2 regions of the Burkholderia sp. F1 genome follow, and region 1 is predicted to be linked to the other one. Evidence: riboswitches for the same ligand, from Rfam matches in the RefSeq annotation. Region 1 holds a riboswitch; the other holds the start of a gene.
The links. A riboswitch is a leader RNA that binds a small molecule or an ion and turns the genes downstream of it on or off. The one in region 1 is predicted to bind cobalamin.
Positions count from the first base shown of each region.

Region 2: linked by a shared signal. The riboswitch ahead of ACFIMZ_RS15095 (TonB-dependent receptor plug domain-containing protein) and the one ahead of ACFIMZ_RS08930 (HoxN/HupN/NixA family nickel/cobalt transporter) in region 1 are both predicted to bind cobalamin.

Region 1 covers NZ_CP172421.1:1,873,432-1,879,300, reverse strand. The annotation lists gene cobN (cobaltochelatase subunit CobN) at 1-517, opposite strand, end outside; gene cobW (cobalamin biosynthesis protein CobW) at 524-1,603, opposite strand; gene ACFIMZ_RS08930 (HoxN/HupN/NixA family nickel/cobalt transporter) at 1,630-2,688, opposite strand; cobalamin riboswitch at 2,877-3,140, opposite strand; gene ACFIMZ_RS08925 (TonB-dependent receptor) at 3,328-5,466, shown strand.
Region 2 covers NZ_CP172421.1:3,213,025-3,218,893, reverse strand. The annotation lists gene lgt (prolipoprotein diacylglyceryl transferase) at 1-473, shown strand, start outside; gene ACFIMZ_RS15120 (SIMPL domain-containing protein) at 558-1,298, opposite strand; gene ACFIMZ_RS15115 (EVE domain-containing protein) at 1,483-1,944, opposite strand; RNA gene ssrS (6S RNA) at 2,014-2,195, opposite strand; gene ACFIMZ_RS15105 (cell division protein ZapA) at 2,284-2,598, opposite strand; gene ACFIMZ_RS15100 (ATPase) at 2,595-2,945, opposite strand; cobalamin riboswitch at 3,101-3,354, shown strand; gene ACFIMZ_RS15095 (TonB-dependent receptor plug domain-containing protein) at 3,421-5,325, shown strand; gene ACFIMZ_RS15090 (FecCD family ABC transporter permease) at 5,368-5,869, shown strand, end outside.

The DNA of each region.
Region 1 (5,869 bases):
GCGGCGGCGCCGGCTCGTCGCCGAAGCCGAGCGTGTGAAACGCGATGCTGCGCAGCAGCGCCTCGGCATTGTGCGCGCCGCCCTCGCGCAGGTAGCGCCACCACAGGCGGCACAACCCGGGCGCGACCGTGCTCTTCGCGATCAGGTTCGGATCTTCCTGCAGGTCGCCCGAGAACATCGCGAGCCGCTGCCCGCGGCGCGACGCGAGCGACATCGCCTGTTCGATCCCGTACGGCCAGTACGCCTCGCCGCCGAGATGGTCGATCACGACCGTCTTCGCATGCTGCAGCACGTCGTCGACGTAGAAATCGACCGACGCCGGCTGGCGCAGGAACGTCACGTTCGCGAGCCGCACGCTCGGAAAGCCCGCCGGCAGGCGCGGCACGACGCTCGCGAGCAGCGACAGCGTCGTGTCCGCCGAGCTCAGGATCACGATCTCGGCGGGCTGCTGGTCGATCCGGACGACGCCCTGCGTATCGTCGACGAAGCCGCCCGGCGTGGTGCGCAGCAGATGCATCGCCGGTTACGCCTGTTGCAGCTCGGCCGCGAGCGCCGCGTCGAACGCGCGCTGCAGTGCGGCCGAGTCGAGATCCTCGCCGATCAGCACGAAGCGGCTCGCGCGCGCTTCGCCGTCCTGCCAGCGGCGGTCGAAGTAGCTGTCGAAGCGGCGGCCGACGCCCTGGATCACGAGCCGCATCGGCGCGTCCGGCAGCGCGGCGAAGCCCTTCGCGCGATAGATCGTGTGCGTCTCGACGACGCGCTTGAGCGCCGCGATCGTCGCCTCCCGCGAGCCGGCGTCGCCGCTGACGACGACCGAATCGAAATCGTCGTGATGGTGGTCGTGATCTTCATCGTCGGCCGAGCCGTGATGGTCGTGGCGCAGGTGAATGGTTTCCTCGGACGCCGATTCGAGCCCGAGCAGCAGTGCAAGATCCAGCTCGCCGCGCGTCGCGCGGACGATCTTCACCTGCGGCGGGATTTCCTCGCGGATCGCCGCCTCGACCTGCGCGAGCTGCGCGCCGTCGACGAGGTCGGCCTTGTTGACGATCACGAGATCCGCCGCCGACAGCTGGTCGGCGAACAGCTCGTGCAGCGGCGATTCGTGGTCGAGGTTCGGATCGGCGCGGCGCTGCGCGTCGACCGCCTGCGGGTTCTCCGCGAACTGGCCGCTGGCGGTAGCCGGCCCGTCGACGACGGTCACGACCGCGTCGACCGTGAAGCTGTTGCGGATCGTCGGCCAGTTGAACGCCTGCACGAGCGGCTTCGGCAGCGCGAGGCCGGACGTCTCGATCAGCACGTGATCGATGTCGGCGCGGCGTTCGACGAGCGCCTCCATCACCGGATAGAACTCCTCCTGCACGGTGCAGCACAGGCACCCGTTCGCGAGCTCGTAGAGCTGGCCGGACGCCTCGCCCTGCGCGTCGTCGCAGCCGATCCCGCAGCCCTTGAGGATTTCGCCGTCGATGCCGAGCTCGCCGAATTCGTTGACGATCACCGCGATGCGGCGGCCTTGTGCGTGTTGCAGCATGTGGCGCATCAGCGTCGTCTTGCCGCTGCCGAGAAAGCCCGTGACGATGGTGACGGGCAGCTTGCGCATGGTCATGAATGGTCCTGTATCGAAAAAGGGAGTCAGGCGGAGATCGTCACGTCGATCTCGTCGTAGCGCTTCAGGCGGTAGATCGCGGCCGACACGACCCAGCACGCGATGAACAGGCCGATCACGAAGTAGCCGAGCATGCCGAAGTGCGACGCCACCATCGACGCGAAGTCCCACACGGGGCCCTGCAGCGCCAGCTTGTCGGCGAGCAGCGCGAGCACCTCGATGCCGCCGATCAGCGCGGCGACCAGCACCGACACGAACGTGATCGTCATGTTGTAGTAGATCTTGCGGATCGGCCGCACGTACGCCCAGCGGTACGCGCCCATCATCAGGATGCCGTCGGTCGTGTCGACGAGCGTCATGCCCGCGGTGAACAGCGCCGGCAGCGCCATCACCGACCAGAACGACAGGCCGCCCTGCACCTGCGTCGCGGAGATGCCGAACAGCGCGATCTCGGTCGCGGTGTCGAAGCCGAAGCCGAACAGGAAGCCGACAGGATACAGGTGCCAGCTGCGCGACACGAGGCGGAACAGCGGCCGGAACAGGCGCGCGAGCACGCCGCGCTGGTTCAGCAGCATGTCGAGATCCGCGTCGACGATCGCTTCGCCGCGGCGCGCCGCGCGGAAGGTGCGGTACACGGAGATCAGGATCAGCAGGTTCGCGGTCGCGAGCAGCAGCAGGAAGAAGGCCGACACGCACGTGCTGACGACGCCGCCCCACGCCTTCATGCTCTCGAAGCGCGCAAGCGACGCCGCCGTCAGCGCGACCACGACGGACATCACGATCACGACCGTCGAATGGCCGAGCGAGAAGAACAGGCCGGCGCCGAGCGGGCTGCGGCCTTCCTGCATCAGCTTGCGGGTGACGTTGTCGATTGCCGCGATGTGGTCGGCGTCGACCGCGTGGCGCAAGCCGAACACGTACGCGAGCAGCGCGGTGCCGAGCAGCACCGGCTGGCCGTGGAACGCGATGAACGCCCAGATCCACGCGCCGACGTTGAAGGCGATCAGCAATGAATAGATGGCGATGATCTTGCCGCGCAGCCCGGACGGGCTGTCGTTGAACAGGCGGAAAAGCGAGTCGAGCATGGTGCTCCCTGGCGAACGGTCGACATGATGAATGCCAACACGGCCGACGCCGGATGCGCGGGCCCGCGCACGCCGCCGGATGCCGGGCCGGTCTGCGCGAAGCGCGCGACGGATCGGAACACGGGAGACGCTCGGGCGCCGGACGCACTGTGGCTGCGGCCGTGGACGATGCGCCGCATCCCCGCGGCGCTGAACCCCTCGTCTCGGCCGGTATCCGGGCTGACGAACACGCCGCTTCGCCTTCCCGGACGCATGACGCGTCCAGTGGCGGTCGTCCGCACGCGGGTGGCGTGCGGCGAAGCGGCGCTGCTTCGCGCGTGGCGTGAAGCGTTCGCTTACCGTTGCGGGGGCAGCACAGGTTGGCGCGGCTGCAATGCAGGCTCGCTCCCTGTTTCCCGTTTAACTGCGCGCGCCGGAAGGCGCGCGCGAGCACCGAAACGCGTGCGAGTGTAGGTGGAGCGGGCGGGGGCGTCAAGGCGGCGGGCGGCACGGCAAGCACGGGCCGGTCCGGCGACCGCTCGGCAGCGCACCGCGCGTTTCAGACGAGAATGATTGTCGTTTTCAACTTTGAAAGATAAACTTATCCCTCAGTCGAATCGATGCAGGCCATCCAGATCATTCAGTCATCCTGATATTTCCATGCCGAAACGTCCAATTCCGGGGCGATGCCACGATACGCTGGCCTTCGCGCTCTGCTCGCTGCTGTCGACCCTCCCCTGCGCGTCCGGGGCCACCGAATCCGAAGGCGACCTGCCTGCGCTGGAAGTGCGTGCGCGCCGCCATCCGCACGATCCGCGCCCCGAGCGCGTGAGCACCGCGACCCGCGCCGACAGCGATCCGCGTGACGTGCCGCAAACCATCGAGACCGTGTCGGCCGACGACACGCTGTCCTACGGCGGCCGCACGCTGGCCGACGCGCTTGCGGGCGTGCCCGGTGTGTCGAACACGTCGGACACGCGCTTCGACGCGTTCCGCATTCGCGGCTTCTCCAGCGCCGGCGACCTGCTGCTCGACGGAATGCGCGACGACGCACAGTACCTGCGCAGTCTCGGCAACATCGAGCGCGTCGAGGTGCTGAAGGGCCCGGCCGCGGCGCTCTACGGGCGCGGCAGCGGCGGCGGCGTGATCAACCGGATCAGCAAGCAGCCGCTGCCCGACGACTTCGGCAGCGTGTCGGCGACGGCCGGCAGCTTCGGCCGGCTCGGTGTATCGGCCGACCTCAACCGCGCACTGTCGCCGCGCTGGAGCATGCGCGTCAACGCGGGACGCGAGTACCAGCGCAGCTTCCGTGACGCAGTCGACGGCACGCGCCAGTACGTCGCGCCGTCGCTGAAATGGCAAGGCGAGCGCAGCAGCTGGCTGCTGCAGTTCGAATACGATTCCTACGCGCGCGTGCCCGATCGCGGGATACCCGCGCCGGTCGCCGCGGCCGATCGGGCCGGCAAGCCGACCGCGTACGCACTGCCGCGCGCGTCGCGCCACACGTTCTTCGGCGTCGCTGACCGCGACACGATCCGCGACGCGAACATGAACTGGCGCTCGACCTTCACCCGGCAACTGGGCGGCGACTGGCAACTGCGCCATCTGCTGAGCGTGCTCGATCTGCGCGGCACGTTCGACAACACGTACGTCACGCAGAGCTACCTGGCGAAACCGCGCGACTACGGGCGCGTGCAGCGTGCCCGCTATCAGCAGGACATGCGCCATCTGAACGTGCAGACCGATCTCGAACTGAGCGGCAGCGCGACGACGGGGCCGGTCGCCCATCACCTGCTGTTCGGCGTCGAGTACGGCTGGCAGCGACGCGCGCCGCGGCTGTGGAGCGCGACCGCGGCGCCGGTGTCGATCACCGATCCCGACATCTTCGATCATGGTGGTTCCGCACCGGCGCCGTACATGACGAACCGCCACCTCGCGACCGACCATGCGCTGTACGCGCAGGACCGCATCGACGTCGGCCGCGCGTGGAAGCTGCTGGCCGGCCTGCGCGTGGACCGCTTCGCCGCCGCATCGACGAACCGGCTGAACGGGTTGCACGCGCGGCGCGCGTCGACTGCGTGGAGCCCGCGGGTCGGCATCGTGTGGTCGCCGGTAGATGCGCATAGCGTCTACGCCTCTTACAGCAAGAACTTCGCGCCGGTCGGCGGCGACCTGATCGGCATCACGCCGGGCGCGCGCGGCAACGCGAACGATCTCGGCCCGCAATATAGCCGGCAGCATGAAGTCGGCGTCAAGAGCGACTGGCTCAACGGCAGGCTGAGCACCACGCTCGCACTGTTCCAGATCGACCTGTACAACCGCAAGGTCGCCGACCCCGTGCGGCCCGGATTTTTCGAGCTCGCGGGACTCGAACGCAATCGCGGCGTCGAATTCGGCGTTGCCGGCAGACTGGCCGGCGACTGGTTCGTGCGCGGCGGGATCGGCTGGCAGAACGCGCGGATCGTCGAAGCCGAAGCGCAAACGGCCGGCAAACGATCGGCCGGTGTGTCGTCGTCGAACGGCAGCCTGTTCGTCGGTTATGCGCCGCTGACCGGCTTTTTCGCGGAAACCGGCGTGATTTATGAAGGCGCGCGCTACGCCGATCGCGACAACCTGCTCACGCTGCCCGCCTATGCGCGCTGGGACGGCAAGCTCGGCTACCGCACGCGCGACGTCGAACTGACGCTCGCGGTCGTCAACCTGTTCGATCGCGACTATGTCGCGAATGCGACGAGTGTCGCGCAGGTCATGCCGGGTGCGCCACGGACGGTGACGGTCACGGCCACGTACAAGTTCTGATTCGGGGCGAGCGAACGTCGGCTCCGCGCGGACCGTGCACGCCGACGGCTCCGAATCCGCCTGAATGGGTTCGTCATGAAAAGTTCGCTTCCAAAGGACTTGCGCACTATCTCTTACCAGGATTCCTTTCCTGACGATCAGACTGACGAGTCAAATGCCCCTCCAGCAATATGCTGTACGCAAAAAAACCATCGTCATCAATATCAGATTCACCGCAGAAAATGCTCCGGGAGCGAAAAAACAGTCCAGTGCGCCGACCCAAACCCGAAAAGAATCGCCCGGGTAGCTGCACCCAACAAGACGCCGAGCCCGCCACCGCCATATCGTTTACTGAAAGGATCAGGAAACAGCCCGTAAAGCAAAAATCTCTTGATTGCCCTGCGCGAGATATGAAATCGCATCA
Region 2 (5,869 bases), 1.3 Mb from region 1:
CGGGCCGGCTCGGCAACTTCATCAACGGCGAGCTGTGGGGCCGCGTGACCGATCCGAATTCGCCGTGGGCGATGCTGTTCCCGGGCGCGATGCGCGACGATGCGGCCTGGCTGCCCGCGCATCCGGAGCTCGTCGCGAAGTGGCATCTGGCCGACGTGTTCATGCAGTACCAGATGCTGCCGCGCCATCCTTCGCAGCTCTATGAAATCGCGCTCGAAGGCGTCGTGCTGTTCTTCGCGCTGTTCTTCTTCTCGCGCAAGTCGCGGCCGATGGGCGCGATATCCGCGCTGTTCCTGATCGGCTACGGTCTCGCGCGCTTCACGGTCGAGTTCGCGCGCGAACCGGACGACTTCCTCGGGCTGCTTGCGCTCGGCCTGTCGATGGGGCAATGGCTGTCGCTGCCGATGATCCTCGCGGGCGTCGCGCTGATGGTCTGGGCATACCGCCGCCGTGCGGCGGCCGCGGCCGCGTGATGCGATCGCGCGACTGACGCACCAACGAAAAACGCCGGCCACTGGGCCGGCGTTTTCGCATCCGATGTGCTCGAGCGTCTTGCGTTACTTCATCTGCACCGAGCCGTTGACCGTGACCGACACGGTCGCCTTGCCGCCTTCGACCGCGATCGGCGCGCTCATCTTCGCGCTGTCCATCGGTGCTGCCGCCATCGCCATCATGCGCGGATACGGCTGCACGTTGCGGCCGCTGCCGACGTTGACGTCGCGAATCGAATAGTTGTTGTAGCCGAACGCCTTCGCGGCTTCGTCCGCGCGCACGCGGAACGACTTGATCGCTTCGGTCGTGAGCTTCTGCTCGGCCGCGCGCTGCGCTTCCGGCGACAGCGAGAACTCGACGTTCGCGACCTGCATCAGGTTCGACAACTGGCCCGCGAGCTTCGACGCTGCGGCGAAATCGCGCGATTCGAGCACGACCTCGGTGCGGCCGCGCCATGCGGAGATCCTGCCGTCGCGGTCAGTGCTCGGATAGACTGAGAACGCGCCCGTGTGCGCAGTGACGCCCGGCACGCCCTTCGCCTGCGCGAGCGCGGCGTCGGCGCGCTGGTTCAGCGCGGACGTCAGGCTGCCCGGGTCCTTTGCCTGCTGCTCGTAGAACAGCGTGATGTGGATGATGTCCTGCGGCACCTCGGCGCTGGCCTGCGACGACAGCGACAGCACGCCCGACGGCTCCGGAAAGTGCGGGTTGACGGCCTGCGCGCGCGCCGCGGGCGACGCGAGCGTCAGCGCGACGGGAACGGCGGCGGCGAGAACGAGCGACAGCGCGAGTGCGGATTTCTTGGTCATTGTTGGACTCCTTGTGCGAGGGCGCGCACGCGGATCGCGCGTGCGCGACGCGGGCGGGCCGCGCGACGAAAAAACGACAGCCGGCCCGATTGGCCGGCAGCGGTTGCTTAGGCTGCGCGACCGCGCCGCGAGTTCCGGACGGGCGGTCGTGCGTTGACCAAATTTGACGTTCGCCCGTTCGCGCTCACTTCATCAGCCGTTCGGTGATGAAGCGCCATTCGGCACGCGTGACGGGCGTGATCGACAGCCGGTTGCCTTTGGCGAGCACGCGCATGTCGGCGAGCTCGTCGTATTCGCGCAGCGCGGCGAGCGGCACGAGCGCCGCCTTCTTCACGAAGCGCACGTCAACGAGCAGCCAGCGCGGCGTTTCCTGCGTCGACTTCGGATCGTAATAGGGGCTCTTCGGATCGAACTGCGTGGGATCGGGGTAGGGCGTCGACGACACTTCGGCGAGGCCCGCGATGCCGGGCTCGGGGCAGCTCGAGTGATAGAACAGCACGCCGTCGCCGATCTGCATCGTGTCGCGCATGAAATTGCGCGCCTGATAGTTGCGCACGCCGGTCCACGGCAGCGTGCGCTGCGGCGCGTGAGCGAGATCGTCGATGCTCGCTTCGTCCGGTTCGGACTTCATCAGCCAGTATTGCATGGATCGTGATCGATGCAGAAACAGACCCTGGAAAAGGAAACGGCATCGGGATCACCCGATGCCGTTGGATAGGCCCCCGCCTTGGCCGCTAGGCCGGCATCCTGAACCTGGGGTTCAGAATTGGTCGCAGTTAGCAGCACTTCGGGTACATCAGACAGAGTGACGCGCGCGCCCGTGCTACAAATTTCCGCAACCGTGCACATGGCATTGGTTCAAGGAATATATGACCTTGGCGAACCAGGCAGGGAAGCTGACAAAACTGTGAAACTGTGAATCTCTGCGTCCAATTTGACCACCGTTGCCCGTGGAGATCAAGGGAAATCGACGCATCGATTCGGGTTACTGCGTCTCGTGCTGTGCGAGCACCGCACCGAGCTGTTCATTCATCTGGCGCATTGTACGCCGGATTTCTTCCGCGGGAAATGCTTCACCGTGACGCACGCTCTGCTGCAGCCGCAGCAGTTCCGACGCGAGCGACAGCGCCGCCATCACGGCGATGCGGTCGGTGCCGCGCACCGAGCTGTTCGAGCGGATCTTCGTCATTTCCGCGTCGACGCGCGCGACGGCTTCCAGCAGCGCGGCTTCGGTCTCGGCCGAACAGGCGAGCCGGTAGGCCTGGCCGAGAATCGAGACTTCGATCTGCTTGGTGCTCATGCATGTTCTCCGTGGCTGGCTGCGTCGTCGCTATCGGTGCGCGACTGCGCATCCAGCAGGTCGAGCTGGTTGTCGGCTTCCGCCGCGCTCTTCGTGCGCGGCAGCTTCTCGAGAATCGCGTTCAGCTTGACCTGCGCGTCGTCGATCTTCGCCGACAGCGTGTCGCGTTCCTCCGCGAGCGCGTTGCGTTCCTCGCGCAGCTGCGTGAGCTCGCTACGCACCGTGTCCGCTTCCGCGCGCAGTTGCGCGACCTGCTCCTCGAGCGCGAGCCGTTCCGAGTGATAGCGCTGGTTCAGCGCAATCAGTCGGCCAATATTTTGAGATAAGGTTTCGAGTTCGTTGAGCATCTGCTGCGTCCTCTAAAGACCCAGCATTTTAGCGCGGAATAACGCACATTCCGACATATGTAACGTTTCCAGTCGTAACACCCCCGCTTCTTGCCGCGAATATGTCGGTCGCGCATCGCGCGGACCGCTTTCTTGACGCTCTCGCTGCCCGCTCCTAAACTTGGCGCCGCCTCGGTGCTCGCGCGTGCGACGCGCGGTTAAACGGGAAGCAGGGCGCGGGCTCCGCCAGGAGCCGCCAACCTGCGCTGCCCCCGCAACGGTAAGCGGCCGCATCGGACGATGCAGGCCGGCTCGGGTGCGCTCGGCGTGTGCGGTTCGCACGCGGGCGCAGGCCACTGCGCATGTCTCGCGCGGGAAGGCGAGCCGGAACGCCGCCAGCCCGGATACCGGCCGAGGCGGGGAGCCCGTGCGCGGGCTTCGTGACGCGCGGCCTGCGGGGAAGCGGGGCGCGCTGCGGTTCACAGGACTTTCTTCGATGCTGACCCCAATCGCTCGCACGGCGCTCGGCGCGCTTTGCGGGCTGCCGCTCGCCGCCGCCGCGCAGACGGCTGCGGCCGACGGCGATGGCCCCGCCGCACCCGCGGCCACGTTCACCGGCCATGCCATCGACGCCGCGCAGCTCGCGCCGGTCGTCGTCACCGCGCAGCGCGCGCCGCAGGCGCTCGCCGACGCGATCCCGCAAACCACCGTGTTCGACGCGCAGGACATTGCCGCGCATCCCGGCGCCGACCTGCCGACGCTGCTCGCGCTCGCGCCGGGCGCGCAGATCGTGCGCAACGGCGGGCCGGGCGCGACGGCGACGCTGTTCCTGCGCGGCGCGCAATCGACGCAGTCGCTCGTGCTGATCGACGGCGTGCGGGTCGATTCCGCGAGTCTCGGCGCCGCGCAACTGAGCCAGCTGCCGCTCGACCAGATCGAGCGCGTCGAGGTCGTGAACGGCAACGTGTCGTCACTGTACGGCTCCGGCGCGATCGGCGGCGTCGTGCAGGTGTTCACGAAGCACGGCGGCAATCATCCGCCGCGTTTCAGTTTCGCGGTCGGCCTCGGCAGCTACGGTACGCAGACGCAGCAGGCGGGCGTGTCGGGCCGGCTCGACGGCGACGGCAGGACGACCTTCAGCGTGTCGGTCGCGCGCGAGAAGGACAATGGGTTCTCCGCGCTCGATCCGGCGAAGCGGCCGAAGGCGAACCCGAACGCGAACGGCTACCTGAACGAGAGCGTCACCGCGTCGCTGCGGCACCGCTTCGACGCGCGGTGGGACGCGGGCGTCAGCTATTTCCAGTCGAACGGCAACAACAGCTACGACAACGCGTTCGGCGCGCCGACCGACCTGAACAACCTGTATTCGCGCGTGCAGCAGGCGCGCGCATTCGCGAACGGCAAGCTGTTCGCCTGGTGGACGACGCACGTGAGCGCCGCGATCGGCAACGACCGCAGCCAGTCGGAACTGAATGGCGCGTACACCGACCACTTCAATACCGACAACCGCCAGTACACGTGGCAGAACGATTTCCGGATCGTGCCGGACCACGTGATCCAGGCCGGCTACGAGCGGCTCGACCAGCAGTTCACGTCGAATGTCTATTCGGCGCCGCAGCGTCACGTGAATTCCGGCTGGCTCGGCTACACGGCGCGCGTCGGCCGTCAGCAGTTCCAGGCGAACGTGCGGCGCGACCAGTATTCGGATTTCGGGGGCGCGAACTCGTACTATCTCGGTTACGGTCTCGATCTCACCGATCGGTGGAAGGTCACCGCGAGCTATTCGAGCGCGTTTCGCGCGCCGAGCTTCAACGACCTCTATTTCCCGATGGCCGGCAATCCGTCGATCCAGCCGGAGCGCAGCCATTCGGTCGAGGCCGCGGTGCAGTATGCATCGGATGCGGTCGGCGTCGTGCGCGTCACCGCGTTCCAGACGCGCTACTCGAACCTGATCAACTATCGTCCCGCCGCGAACAGTGTCTTCTATGTCGCGCAGAATGTCGGCCGTGCAAAGGTGCAGGGGCTCGAAGCATCGTGGCAGGGGCATGTCGGCGCGACCGACGTGCGGGTCGCGGCCACCTTGCAGAACCCGGTCGACGAATCGCAAAATCAGGACCTGGACCGCCGCGCGCGGCGTTTCGCGTCGACCGCGGTGAGCCGTGCGTTCGGTCCCGTGCGCGTCGGCGGCGAATGGCTCGTCAGTGGCGCGCGCAACGATTCGGGCGGCGGGCGGCTCGGCGGCTACGGGCTCGTCAACCTGTCCGCGCGCTACGACATCACGAAGGCGTGGTACGTCAGCGCGCGCATCGACAACTTCTTCGACAAGGACTACGAGCTTGCCTACGCCTACAACACACCGCGACGCGGCGCCTATGTCACGCTCGGCTGGCAGCAGCAGTAGGCGGCCGGGCGGCGCGCCCGCGCGCGCGGGACAGGACCCCGCATGAGCCCCGCCCGCGCCGCCGCGATCTGGGCCACGCTCGCGGCCGCGGTCGCCGCGCTGTTCGTCGCGTCGCTGACGATCGGCAGCGTGCCGATCTCGCCGCTGCGGGCGCTCGCGTCGCTCGTGCCGCACGGCGGCGACGCGTCGGGCGGCACGGCGCTGTTCGCCGACATCGTCCGTACGCTGCGCGTGCCGCGCGCGCTCGCCGGCTTCGCGTGCGGCGCGCTGCTCGCGCTCGCGGGTGCGCTGCTGCAGGTGCTGCTGCGCAATCCGCTCGCCGAGCCGTACGTGCTCGGCGTGTCGGGTGGCGCGGCCGGTTTCGCGCTGGTCGCGATGATCGCGGGCGGCGCGTGGTGGCTCGTCGATGCGTCGGCGTTCGCCGGCGCGCTCGTGTCGATGCTGCTCGTGCTCGGCCTCGCGCGTCGCGAGCTGTGGCGCGGCGACGCGCGCGACGCGTCGCCGCGGCTGCTGCTCACCGGCGTCGTGATCGCGGCCGGGTGGG